One region of the Lysinibacillus sp. S1 genome, then DNA from elsewhere that is predicted to be linked to it. Evidence: riboswitches for the same ligand, from Rfam matches in the RefSeq annotation. Region 1 holds a riboswitch; the other holds the start of a gene.
What was found. Region 1 has a riboswitch for preQ1 ahead of queF (preQ(1) synthase). Riboswitches for the same ligand answer to the same signal wherever they lie in the genome.

Region 1 (6,979 bases):
AAGCCTTCATATGACAAATGCAAAAGCAGGCACACTCGTTTCTGCGTTCGCTATCACATTTGCCATCGCTACACCACTCGTGATGTCAGCAACAAGCCATTTTCCAAAGCGTAAATGGATGTTGTTTTTGATAGGTTCCTTCATTGCCTTAAATGCTCTGTGTGTAATTTCAACGAGCTATATTATGCTCCTTATACTTCGGGTTATGACCGCGATTGTAACAGGTGTATTGATCTCTCTAGCCATGATTGTTGCAAGCGAAACCATGCCGATTAATAAACGCGGCCTTGCTATATCATTTGTTTTCGGTGGTTTTACACTGGCCAATGTAGTTGGAGTACCCATTGGAATTGTAATCGCTGAATGGTACGGCTGGAATGCCACTTTTATGTTAACCACTCTTCTCGGAGGGTTGGCGTTTGCGGCATCTTTTTTTGTCTTACCTACTCGACTCAGCCAAGTACGAAGCTCAATACGGGATCAATTTTCTTTAATGATTCAGCCTCGAATTTTAATTGCCTTTTTCATTCCTGCTCTCGGTTTTGGTGCAACCTATGCAGTCTTTACGTACCTTGTTCCTATTTTAAAGGGAATGGGTGCACCAAATAATTCTATAAGTTTAATCTTATTCGGCTACGGCTTTCTTTCAATTTTCAGCAACATTCTTGCCGGTAAAATTGCCACTCACAATGCCATCGGCCGACTTCGGTTTGTCTTTCTCGCACAAGCTATTGTATTGACAAGCTTATTTTGGACAACAAACCATTTTATTTTAGGATTAGCGAACATCGGACTAATGTCACTTATGGCCATCCTCTTAACAACATCTACTCAACTTTATTTAATAGATTTGGCCGAAATTTATAAACCAGATGCTAAAGGACTCGCTGCTTCTCTTATGCCCGTGGCAAGTAACGTAGGCATCGCTTTTGGGTCTGCATTAGGCGGCATTGTATATCATCAAGGAAATTTGATGAATGTCACATGGGTCGGTGGTATAGTTGCCGTCAGTGCAAGTCTACTAACTTTCTTTAGTTATCATTTAGACCTTAAACAAAAGAAAACAGCATAAAAAATGCAAGAGGTACCTTAGAAAGAATATAAATCAAACAGACCCATTCGAATAAAGCGAATGGGCCTGTTTTTAAAAAGCTTACTTGTGATCCGTATCTTCATAATAAGGAATAATTATTCTGGAATAATATATTTTTCTTTCATTGGCCCAACTTTATTTAAAATAATTGCGCCAATCATTTGTATAATCGTCTTCACAATAATTTGCCCCAAAATGGCGGCAGGTACCGCTTCCCATGGCAATATATTGGCACCAAGTGGACTTAAGCCGATTACTACGAAAATTGCAGAATCTAGAAATCCTCCAACAATACCACTGTAGAACACACGCCAAGCCATTGGTAATTTTAATCGAGTATAAATTTCAGTATCGGCCGTTTCTGCGACAACAAATGATAGTGCTGAGGCTACCACAATTAAAAGTGTATCACCTAGTAGGAATGACACCACAGCTGATAAAATTAAAGCTGTAATAATAAATAAATACGTCTTTTTTCTACCATATTTATTTTGTACTAGATCCCGAAAAATAAAGGTGGCCCCAATTAAAAGCGTTCCCATTGGAACAATAAACATACCAAAATGGAATGGTGCAAATGCTGCCGTTACCACATTAGCAATAACAATAGATAATAAATAAAATAATATTCTCAAACTATTACTCCTCAAGTAAATTTAATTTTTGTAATGGCACACTATACACCTCTTTTATTTCCCCACACAAGGGCATGTAACTGTGGCAGTACTTTAACATCTCTTAAATCCTCATCCTTCATTACTCTATCAATCAGTGCACGATATTTATCCAATAAATCCATCATTAATTGTGAATTATCAGTTGCCGTGAGATCATCATTACCGACTTGAAGATAAAAAGGAATCATTGGATATCGATGGTGAATTTGTTTAGCATAATCGTAATCCTCTTGATTAAAAACGACTATTTTGAGGGATACATGGTGATTGCTGTTCCGATCTTTAAGTTTTTCGAAGATATAAGAGAGCACCGAGTAGTCTGTGGTCATTCCAGAACTAGGTGGCTTTGGTGAAATTGTCAGTTCATCAATCTCATACATCCACTTTTGCCACCTACTCCCCTGTGTTTCTACCCCGATTTTTATGTCATTTTCTTTTAAAATGGCAATAAGCTCTGCTAAATTCGGATTGAGTGCAGGATTGCCGCCTGAAATTGTGACAAATGAAAAACCATTGCCCCCTAAACGTTTCAACTCAGACCAAATCTCTTCCGCTGTCATTTGGACAATAAGGTGCTTTCCACTGCCGTCCCACGTAAACGATGAATCACACCAAGAACAGGAATAATCGCAGCCCGCAGTTCTTACAAACATCGTCTTCTGGCCAACGACCATACCCTCTCCTTGAATCGTTGGCCCAAAAATCTCGATAACAGGTACTTTACTCAACTTCCATCCACTCCCTTCTAGCTTCTGCATAGCTTGTTGGAGTCTCGTAAAGCCTGATAAACTCTACACGCACACCGTTATATCCTTCATCACGCAAGGCCTCAGTCAACTTTTCGTAAATCCAAACAACAATGTTCTCTGCCGTCGTATTCATGGGTGGAAGCGTTTCATTTAAATAACGGTGATCCAAATGAATCTCTATTTTATGTTTCCATATTTCTTTTATATCGCCGAAATCAATCATCAAACCACGTTCATCTGTGTAGCCACTCAGTCCTAATATAGCTCGATAGGTATGCCCATGTAGATTTTTACATTTCCCTTCATAATGATGTAGATGATGGGCAGCATCGAAGGTAAATTCTTTGCTTATGAGAACACGCTTTGCATGATATTTCAATTGATTTCTTTGAATATCCACATCAATTCTCTGGAGTCTCTCAACGATTTTAAAATCTGACATGCCTTAAGACTCCTTCCTATAACTTAAATACTCATCAAGCCCTTTATTTCGCAATTTACATGCTGGGCATTCACCACATCCATCTGCTATGACACCGTTATAGCAAGTCAACGTTCTTTGCCGTACAAACTCAAGTGCCCCAAGCTGATCAGCTAATTCCCATGTTTGTGCCTTATTCAGCCACATCAAGGGTGTATCAATCACAAAGGAATCATCCATCGATAAATTTAACGTTACATTTAAGGATTTAATAAAGACATCTCGGCAATCCGGATATCCACTAAAATCAGTTTCACAAACACCTGTTACAATATGCTTTGCCCCTACTTGGCTCGCTAAAACGCCCGCAAATGAAAGAAAAAGGAGATTGCGGCCAGGCACAAAAGTCGATGGGAGCTCACCATTTTCTCCGTCCTTCACCTTTATGTCTTGTCGTGTCAATGCATTCGGAGCAAGTTGATTCAGGAGAGACATATCAAGTATGTGATGCTTGATACCAAGCTCCTCTGTTATCACCTTCGCACAGTCAATTTCAAGACGATGCCTTTGACCATAATCGAAAGTTACTGCCTCAATCTCTTCAAAGCGTTCTTTTGCCCAGAACAAACAAGTTGTGCTGTCCTGACCTCCACTAAATACTACAATTGCTTTTTCCTTTTTCATCTATAAAGACTCCCTTATATCGAAAAAACAGCACTCTAAGAAAAAGTGCTGCTTTCTTCTTAGTTTTTTTAAGAGGGTAGCTAAAAACCTCTGTCTTGCTTCATTTATCGATTATCAATTTTTTCTGGGTTAAGATCGTGGTTCATTAAACGATAATTGGCGATTTCTTCGTATTTAGTTCCTGGCTTCCCATAGTTACACCATGGATCAATCGAGATACCCCCACGTGGAGTAAATTTCCCCCAAACCTCTATATATCTTGGATCAAGTAATGCAATTAAATCATTCATAATGATATTCACGCAATCTTCATGGAAATCGCCGTGATTTCTAAAACTGAATAAATACAACTTTAGAGATTTACTTTCAACAATTTTTTTATCTGGGATATATGAAATGTACATCGTTGCAAAATCCGGCTGATTTGTAAGCGGACATAAACTGGTAAACTCTGGGCAATTAAACTTAACAAAATAATCTCGATTAGCATGAAGATTATCCACTGCCTCTAATACCTCAGGTGCATAATCATAGGAATACTTTGTACCTTGATTACCTAATAGGGTCAAATCCTTTAATCCTTCTTGATGACTTCTGCCAGACATAAAAAAACCTCCTTGTAAAATGTTTCCCAACACTTTTCAAGAGAGGCATCACCAATCATTCTATTTAAAACATAAGTAAACAGATAAAAAAAGCCACGTCCGATATGGACATGGCAAATTGTCATGTTTCCATAGTTTTTTATAGAGGGTATCAGCTATGAACCTCTCCCGTTCTAGTCCGGGCATTCTTTTCTTCAATATCGTACAAAAAATAATACAGGACGTCAAATGGATTTTTTATAAAACTCTTAAATGATAAAAAGTATGAATCACTGTAAGTCAATACTCATTTGAAAGTTCTACTTTTTTATTAAATTACTAGGAAAATAGAATTAATCCATTTTTGACAAAGTAATACTAATTATCAATATTTTGAGATTTTTCAATATTCCGATATTCGAATTATCTCACCTGTGATAAATTGGAAATATCACACTAAACCGAAAAGTGTGATAATTAAGAGCGGAGGGAGAAATGAGATTTGAAAAAGTTTAAGTTTACGAAGTTTTTAAGTAGTATGATAGCTTTCGTTATGGTGCTTTTTCTATTGGTTCCATTATCGAGTGCTAATGCTGAAGATTCGAAACCATTCAAGCAGGATAGCCAAAGTGAAAGTATACTTCAATTAAAGGCGGCTATCGCTGAACAGCTAAGCTTGTCTAAAGATGGTCCAACTCTTCACGAAAGCTTACAAAATGTATCAGGCAATCAAGAAGTTGCAGTCATCGTACATTTATCTGAAAAGCCTGTGGCACTAGAGCAAGGAATGAGCCAATTGAAAGGCCAAAAGTTCTCTAATGCGCGAGCAAATGAAGTTCGATCAAATGTAAAATCTCAACAAGCACAAGTTAAGAAAGAATTAGCTACTAAAAATGTTCAAATGACTCAAGGCTACACATTTGATACTGTTTTAAACGGTTTTGCAGCAACTGTGAAAGCAAATGATCTCCCAAAGCTGCTTTCAATAGAAGGAATAACATTAATTGAACCTGATGCAATTGTTTACGCATCTGAAGATAATACAATGAAATCATCAGAACTGATTAAGGAAGATCAACTAGAGGCTCAAATGAATACAAGTATTTCTTTCCTCGGCATCGAACAGCTTTGGAATGAAGGAATTGAAGGACAAGGTATAAAGGTAGCAGTATTAGATACTGGTATTGACGCAGATCACCCTGAGTTCGCTGGAATTTACAAGGGTGGGAAAAACTTCATTCCAAATTCATCAACTTACACAAAGCCTCGGGCAGATGACGATGCATCGGAAACCTTGCCTTCTGAGCGTCCTGCTGGAACACCTGAATTTAATGAAAAGGGAAGCTCGTTCTATACTTCTCACGGTACCCATGTTGCTGGAACTATTGCAGCAATTGGAGCTAACAATTTCGGCATTAAAGGAATTGCTCCAAAAGTAGACCTTTATGCTTACCGTGTTCTTGGTGCATATGGAAGTGGGGCTACATCTGGTATTGTTAAAGCAATTGAAACGGCTGTAACAGAAAAAATGGACATAATCAACCTTTCTCTTGGTGGGGGGGCTAACTCTGAAACGGACGCTGGTTCATTTGCTATTAATAATGCAATGATGGCTGGAACAATCGGAGTAATTGCAACAGGGAACTCCGGCCCAAATCGAGGAACAATGGGCACGCCTGCAACCGCTCGTTTAGGAATTGCTGTGGGTAACACAACAAATCCAGAAACAATGTATAACGGTGAAGTGAATGTTACAGTTGGTGACTACAACTTAACAAAACAGCTCCCATTAATGGGAACAACTTTTGGAAGGGATTTAGCAACACAGCTTCAAGGAGAATTTGACCTAGTTGCTATTCCTGGAAACGGAGAAGTAAAAGACTATGAGGGAATCGATGTAGAAGGTAAAGTGGCATTAATCTCTCGTGGCAGTATCGCATTTGTTGATAAAATTGCGAATGCAAAGGCAAATGGAGCAGTCGCCACAATTATTCATAACTTTGCTGGTGGAACAAATGCACCTAATATTTCAGGTACATTCCTGGGTGATTCTTTTGCTTTTCTACCAACATTCGATATGTCCCAAACGGATGGCAATGCAATTCGTGCTGCATTAGCCGGTGGAACTGGAAAAGTTAGCTTTAGTCAATTTACTTCCACAAAGACACTGGGAGATGAAGTAAACGATTCAAGTTCCCGTGGCCCATCTATGCCAAACTTTGATATTAAACCAGATGTAAGTGCACCTGGAACAAACATTATGTCAACGATTCCAATGTATAAAAAGGACTTCCCTAATGCAGATTATGCAGAGGCATATGATCGTAAAACAGGAACTTCTATGGCAACACCGCATATTACAGGTATTGTTGCATTACTTAAACAAGCAAATCCTGATTGGAATGCGTTCGACATAAAAGTGGCGCTTTCTAATACAGCAAAGGTTTTAGATAAAACAAAATACGATGTGTTCTCTCAAGGTGCAGGTCGTGTAAATGCTTATGCTGCAGCACATCCAGAAATTCTTGCCTATGCATTGGATAGTGCAATTTTAGATGGAACAGGAGCTGTTTCAGAAAACTTAAAAGGGACAGTTACTTTTGGTCCACAATCTCTTAAAGACCAGGATATTTCCGTAACGAAACAAGTTTTAGTAAAAGATATAAAGGGTCACGGCGGTAATTATAATGTATCAATTGATGTGACAAAATCATTTGGTGATGCAACTGTTACAGTCGACCAGCCAACATTTAATCTAGTTGGTGAGCAAG
Region 2 (6,979 bases), 580 kb from region 1:
GTATTTTGTAGAGTTGAAACAACAGATTTTCTCCCCTTAAATTGAGCTAATTCTAGGTCTGAGACATTGCTTCTTTATAAAATAATTAGCTATATCAAGATAAAACGCTTACATCATAAAATAGACACGGAAAATTTAGAATTTACTAAAAATTAATCACAAAAAGCAAATAAAGTGTGCTATCATAGATAAATGTTTTAAACGTATAACGGAGGATGAATACTATGGAAGTTGCTGATACTAGAACCGTGCAAGTGGAGAATGTCCTGATTGCACATCATTTTTTAAAAGATGTAGTTGTGCACACACCACTACAAAAAAACGACTATTTATCCGAGAAATACGGAGCTAATATTTATATTAAACGCGAAGATTTACAGCATGTACGCTCATTCAAGCTTCGTGGTGCCTATTATAAAATTAAAAAAATCGAGGATGAAGCGCGCGATGCTGGGGTTGTCTGTGCAAGTGCAGGCAATCATGCACAAGGTGTAGCTTATGCCTGTGCCCAATTAAAAATTCAAGCAAGCATTTTTATGCCACAAACAACGCCGAAGCAAAAAATAGACCAAGTACGTATGTTTGGACGTGAATATGTGGAAATTATTTTAGCAGGAGATACATTCGATGATTCTGCTGAAAGCGCGTTGAGCTATTGTGAAGAGCATGGTAAAATCTTCATTCATCCATTTGATGATTTTGATGTCATTGCTGGTCAAGGAACGGTAGCGGTAGAAATTATGAATGATATGGAGGAGCCAATCGACTACGTATTCGGAAGTATTGGCGGTGGTGGCTTAATGTCAGGCGTGTCTGCCTACATTAAAAATCTCTCTCCTGCTAGTAAAATTATTGGTGTGGAGCCTGCTGGTGCTGGTAGTATGAAGGCTGCCTTTGCTGAAGGTGGCGCAGTTGCTCTTGATTGGATTGATAAATTCGTTGATGGTGCTGCAGTAAAATGCGTCGGTCACCACACTTATGATGTTTGTCGTCGCTATTTAGATGATATTGTTCTTGTACCTGAAGGCAAGGTATGTACAACCATTCTAGATCTATATAATAAACATGCGATTATCGCTGAGCCTGCAGGAGCATTATCAGTGGCAGCTCTTGATTTTTATAAAGAAGAAATTAAAGGTAAGTCAGTCGTTGTCATCATCAGTGGTGGGAATAATGACATTGGACGAATGCAGGAGATTAAAGAAAAGTCACTTATACACGAAGGATTACTTTACTACTTCATCGTCAGCTTCCCTCAGCGTGCCGGAGCATTACGTCAATTCCTCACTAGTGTACTTGGACCAAACGATGACATTACTACCTTTGAATATACCAAGAAAAATAATAAAGAAAGTGGCCCTGCACTAGTCGGCATTGAGTTAGGTGATCGTGCTGAATATGAAGGACTACTTGCCCGAATGGATGAATTCGGCTTCAAATACAAAGAAGTAAACAACGATATTCAACTATTTGGCTTACTCGTTTAAAATGAAGAGCCTCACTTCTCTGAAAGTGAGGCTTTTTTATGTGATAAAGTTTATCGATCGTTTAATTTCCCTATATAAAATTATTCAAACTAGTGCATGAGCGTTTTATATGATGTTGAAAAAACAATATTGTCTGCGGAAAGAGACATTCTGGCTAGGCGAGAGATTGATATCTGTTCCGCCAGCGTCCAGGTGGCGTCTGATGAGCCGCTAAATCCCCTAAGGGGCAACTCCTCTCCAATCAACCCTTTTAAAACTGTGCCCTTTCATTTTCTATCATACTAACAATGCGGAAAAACGATGTGTGACAACGCCCTCCATAAAGAGTAGTGAGGACCTTTGCTAAATTAATGAGCTGGATTGGAAGGCTACTAGACTCCCATAAGATAGATCGGCACCCCCCACACATGAAATTAGGGAACCTGCAACGGTCATTCATTTACACCATTCATAAAAACACTATGGATGAAATTTTTTACACTATGGAAAACGCCCATACAAGTGTATGAGCGTTTCGATATTAACCTAATAGAGCACGGTCTGAATTCATTTTTTCCCCACGAATACGTTCAAACTCGGACATTAAATCAGGAATTGTTAATTCATGTTTGCGATCTTCACCAACTTCTAAAATGATTTGGCCTTTGTCCATCATAATAAGACGATTCCCTAAATCTAATGCTTGCTGCATATTGTGCGTTACCATTAATGTCGTTAAATTATCTTTTTCCACTAAATACTTCGTAATACGGGTAATTAATTCTGCACGTGATGGATCAAGTGCAGCTGTATGTTCATCTAGCAATAAAATAGATGGCTTTGTGAAGGTAGCCATTAAGAGCGACAAAGCTTGACGTTCCCCACCTGAAAGTAAACCTACCTTAGCAGAAAGACGATTCTCAAGATTCAAACCAAGCATCGCTAGCGATTCTTTAAAAAATTCACGACGCTTTTTGTCCACACCATTGCGTAGTCCTCTATGCTTATTTCGAGAGTATGCTAATGCTAGATTTTCTTCAATTGTCATCGTAGGTGCAGTTCCTGCCATTGGGTCCTGGAAGACACGCCCAATGTATTGAGAGCGTTTAAATTCAGGCAAACTTGTCACATCATTACCATCAATCAATACTGTACCGAAATCGGGTGTTAAAGCACCTGAAATCATATTCATCATCGTTGATTTACCTGCACCATTACTACCTATAATTGTCACAAAATCACCGGGCTTTAAATGTAGGTTTATCTCCGCAAGTGCAATCTTCTCATCAGGTGTTCCTTCATTAAATACCTTATTAATACCATGTAATTTAAGCAAGGCCATTACCTCCCTGCTCTACTTTTTTTACTTGTGAAAGTTCTGCAGCACGTTTAGCTTTACGTTTACGTTCTTTACTCTTATTAATAAATTGCGGTAAGATCAGCGCCAAAATAACGATAATCGCTGTAATTAATTTCATGTCTCCTGAATCAAGGAAATCTACACGTAATGCTAAAGCTAATATAATACGATAAATGATGGCTCCTGCAATAACTGCAAACGTTGTACGGATAATAGTTTTAGTCCCAAAAATAGCTTCACCAATAATAACGGATGCGAGACCGATCACAATCATACCAATCCCCATACTAACATCAGAGAACTTCGAGTATTGTGCGATTAAAGCTCCAGAAAATGCGACAAGCGCATTGGAAAGACCTAGCCCCAAAATGATAAGTGTGTCTGTATTTGCAGAGAAGCTGCGAATCATTCGTTTATTATCACCAGTTGCTCGGATAGCTAGCCCAACCTCTGTCTTTAAGAACCAGTCTGCTATTAACTTAATTAAAATCGTGATGATTAATACAACAATCAGCACACTCCATGTACCTGGTACATGCTGAAAGCCTATGCTTTTTAATAGGTTATTGATAGCATCATCGATCCCTAAATTACTCCAAAAAGATTGAAACTTTGAAAAGATTGTTTCAGAGTTTAGTAGTGGAATATTCGGGCGACCTATCGTATTTTCTGCAGTTAACCCCATGATACGTAGATTAATCGAATATAAAGCAATCATCATTAAAATTCCTGATAATAACGGATTAATCTTTCCTTTCGTGTGAAGAATTCCTGTCATACATCCAGCAATAAATCCAGCAACAATTGCCACTAAAGTCGCTAAGATTGGGTGGTAGCCAAGCAAAACCATTGTTGCTGCAGTTGCCGCCCCTGTTACAAAGCTTCCATCAACCGTTAAATCCGGAAAATCTAACACCCGAAATGTTAAATATACACCAAGTGCCATAATTGCATAGATGATTCCTTGCTCCACTGCGCCAAATAATGCTAAAAACATCGTTGAATCATCTCCTAAATCTCTTTATTATTTATATCACTTGTAAAATGAAGATAAAGCGGGGATAATGCACCCCGCTTCGTTTTACTGTTCTAGAATTTCGGCACCCCAAGAATCTTTAATTTCGATGCCTAAATCATCTGCAACTTTTTTATTGATTAATAATTTCAGATTTTGTGGGTATTGTGCTGGTGTATCGGCAGGTGTCGCTTCACCTTTTAAAATTTTCACAGCCATTTGACCTGCTTCATAACCGATATCGAAATATTCAAAACCATAAGCGGCTAAACCGCCACGTGCTACAGAATCTAGTTCTCCTACAATTAATGGTAATTTATTCGTATTGGCAACATCAATTACCGATTCTAATGCAGAAACAACTGTGTTATCAGTAATAATATAGAAAGCGTCTACTTTACCAATTAGAGACTCTGTCGCTTGTTTTACATCCGCTGAAGTAGATGCTGATGCTTCTACCACCACTAAACCTTGTTCGTCCATAACCTTTTTCACTTCTGAAACTTGTGCAACTGAGTTTTGCTCACCCGCATTGTAGACCATCCCTACTTTTTTCGCACCAAGTTCTTTTAGGAATGCTACAGTTTTAGAAATCGTTTCTGGATGTAAATCGATTGTGCCTGTAATATTTTTCCCTGGCTTCTCCATTGAGTCAATTAGCTGTGCACCAACAGCATCTGTAACAGATGTAAAAATAATTGGAATATCACTTGTTGCTGTTGCAGCGGCTTGTGCAGAAGGTGTAGAGTTTGCAAAAATTAAATCTACGTTTGCACTTACTAGATTGTTAGCAATCGTTGTGTTAAGGCTATTATCTCCCTGTGCAATTTGTGGATCGTAGTCAACTTTTAAACCAGCATCTTCAATTGCTTTTTTAAAGCCTTCCGTTGCTGCGTTTAACGATGGATGCTCAACAATTTGAGTAATCCCGATTTTATATGTTTTATCATCTGCATTTCCGCTCTCACTTGCATTGTTTTTTTCATTTCCTTTTGAATCTGCTGTACCTGAGCCACCGCTACCACAAGCAGCAAGAAGCAACACTAATCCAAAAAGAAGGAATGACAACTTCTTTACATTGCTTTTCACAAATAATCCCCCCGATTATATTCTTTATATTCTCGAATATCTATCGCACTTTATCCAAACAAAGTGTGAATGTATCGCTATATTATCGTTATTATCGAGCTCCGTCAACAACATTATGAATGTTCTGACTTTTAAAAGTGACAAAATATTTTAGTTTTTCATTTAATTTGGCGCTTTAAACCGCTAAACTACGCTGTTTTAGTTAATCGATTTCTTTTTTCAACATAGTAAAAATTATTTATGACAATTTTGCGACGATAGGACATAATAGACAAAGTCTGACATTTGACTTCTACTAGATATCTATAATAGAATATTTACTTGTGTGAAAGCACCGTGGTTCGTAACCATCCCACGAAAAAAAACTAAGGAGAAATGAATATGAAGATAAAATTTTTAGCAGCAAGTGGTATCATTGCGGCTCTATATATAGCTGTAACCATGCTTGTTGCCCCATTTGGTTTTACAGAGGTACAGTTCCGAGTATCTGAGATGTTTAACCATTTAGTGGCCTTTAATCCACGCTTTGCCGTAGGGATTATTATTGGTGTATTGATCTCTAATCTCTTTTCACCACTTGGCATTTACGATTTAGTTTTTGGTGTAGGTCATTCAATGATTACACTTGGCCTGTTTATTTTAATCTGTAAATTTGTCAAAAATATTTGGGCACGTTTAATTATTAATACATTGCTCTTTACATGTACTATGTTTATCATTGCCTTTGAGCTGAACTTGGCTTTAGAGTTGCCATTTTTCTGGACTTGGCTAACAGTCGCGGCGGGTGAATTTGTTGTATTAGCTGTAGGTGCACCGATTATGTATGTATTAAACAAACGCCTTCACTTTAAAAATTTGATTTAACTGACGGATCTTTTTAGATTCGTCTTTTTTCTTGACACTATTCTGAAAATACTCTACAATTCTTTCTAATAAATGCAAGGAAGAAGAGTAGTAGCAAGCATTGTTACTTTTAGAGAGCTGGTGGTTGGTGCAAACCAGTAGTACAGACTTGTGAATGGACTTCAGAGCAGCCTTATCAAATGTAAGGCCGTTTCGCTCCCCGTTACCGGAGCAGGAAAGCGCGCAAAAATTGCGAATGAAGGTGGCACCACGGTTACTCGTCCTTTTTATGAGGGATTGGAGTGGCTTTTTTTTTGGAAAAATTAGCATAGAGGAGTCGAGTTAAGATGAGTACAGTAGTAGAAAAAAAGGGATATTTCGGTGAATTTGGTGGAAGCTTTGTTCCAAAGGAGCTTCAAAATGTTTTAAATAGACTAGATGAGAATTTTCAAAAGTATAAAGAGGATGATGATTTTAAGCAAGAATTAGATTACTATTTCCGTGAATATGTCGGTCGTAAATCCCCTCTTTATTTTGCAGAGAATTTAACAAAGCAATTAGGTGGCGCAAAAATTTATTTAAAACGTGAAGACCTTAACCACACAGGCTCCCATAAAATCAATAATGTATTAGGACAAATTTTACTAGCTAAACGTATGGGAGCAAATCGCGTGATTGCCGAAACAGGGGCAGGTCAACATGGTGTAGCAACAGCTACAGCGTGTGCCATGTTTGGAATGGATTGCACGATTTATATGGGCTTGGAAGATACAAAACGTCAGGCATTGAACGTATTTCGCATGGAACTTCTCGGAGCGAAAGTTGTAGCTGTCGATAAAGGGCAAGGACGCTTAAAGGATGCAGTAGATGAGGCATTCGCTGACTTAGTAGAAAACTATGAAACAACCTTCTATTTATTAGGCTCAGCAGTTGGACCACACCCCTTCCCATCAATGGTTAAACATTTTCAATCAGTGATTAGCCGCGAAAGTCGTGAACAGATTTTAGAAAAGGAAGGAAAGCTGCCGACAGCTGTTCTTGCCTGTGTAGGAGGCGGTAGTAATGCCATTGGGGCATTTGCTGATTATATTGCAGACGAAGATGTTCGTCTTATTGGAATAGAGCCAGACAAAGCTGCTACCTTAAACGAAGGAACACCAGGAGAGCTACACGGCTTCAAATGTTTAGTACTTCAGGACGCAGAAG

Region 2: it holds a riboswitch for preQ1, as region 1 does, so the genes downstream of both, ACHZEU_RS11155 (QueT transporter family protein) here and queF (preQ(1) synthase) in region 1, are expected to answer to the same signal.

What each region holds. Positions count from the first base shown of each region.
Region 1 is NZ_CP173154.1:2,785,968-2,792,946, reverse strand. Features, by position in the region: gene ACHZEU_RS13830 (MFS transporter) at 1-1,072, shown strand, start outside; gene ACHZEU_RS13825 (VUT family protein) at 1,189-1,728, opposite strand; gene queE (7-carboxy-7-deazaguanine synthase QueE) at 1,770-2,498, opposite strand; gene queD (6-carboxytetrahydropterin synthase QueD) at 2,491-2,961, opposite strand; gene queC (7-cyano-7-deazaguanine synthase QueC) at 2,965-3,624, opposite strand; gene queF (preQ(1) synthase) at 3,729-4,229, opposite strand; PreQ1 riboswitch class I at 4,355-4,401, opposite strand; gene ACHZEU_RS13800 (S8 family serine peptidase) at 4,711-6,979, shown strand, end outside.
Region 2 is NZ_CP173154.1:2,205,602-2,212,580, forward strand. Features, by position in the region: gene ilvA (threonine ammonia-lyase IlvA) at 225-1,487, shown strand; gene ACHZEU_RS11140 (ABC transporter ATP-binding protein) at 2,008-2,802, opposite strand; gene ACHZEU_RS11145 (ABC transporter permease) at 2,795-3,823, opposite strand; gene ACHZEU_RS11150 (ABC transporter substrate-binding protein) at 3,908-4,930, opposite strand; PreQ1 riboswitch class I at 5,261-5,305, shown strand; gene ACHZEU_RS11155 (QueT transporter family protein) at 5,312-5,794, shown strand; T-box leader at 5,863-6,062, shown strand; gene trpB (tryptophan synthase subunit beta) at 6,121-6,979, shown strand, end outside.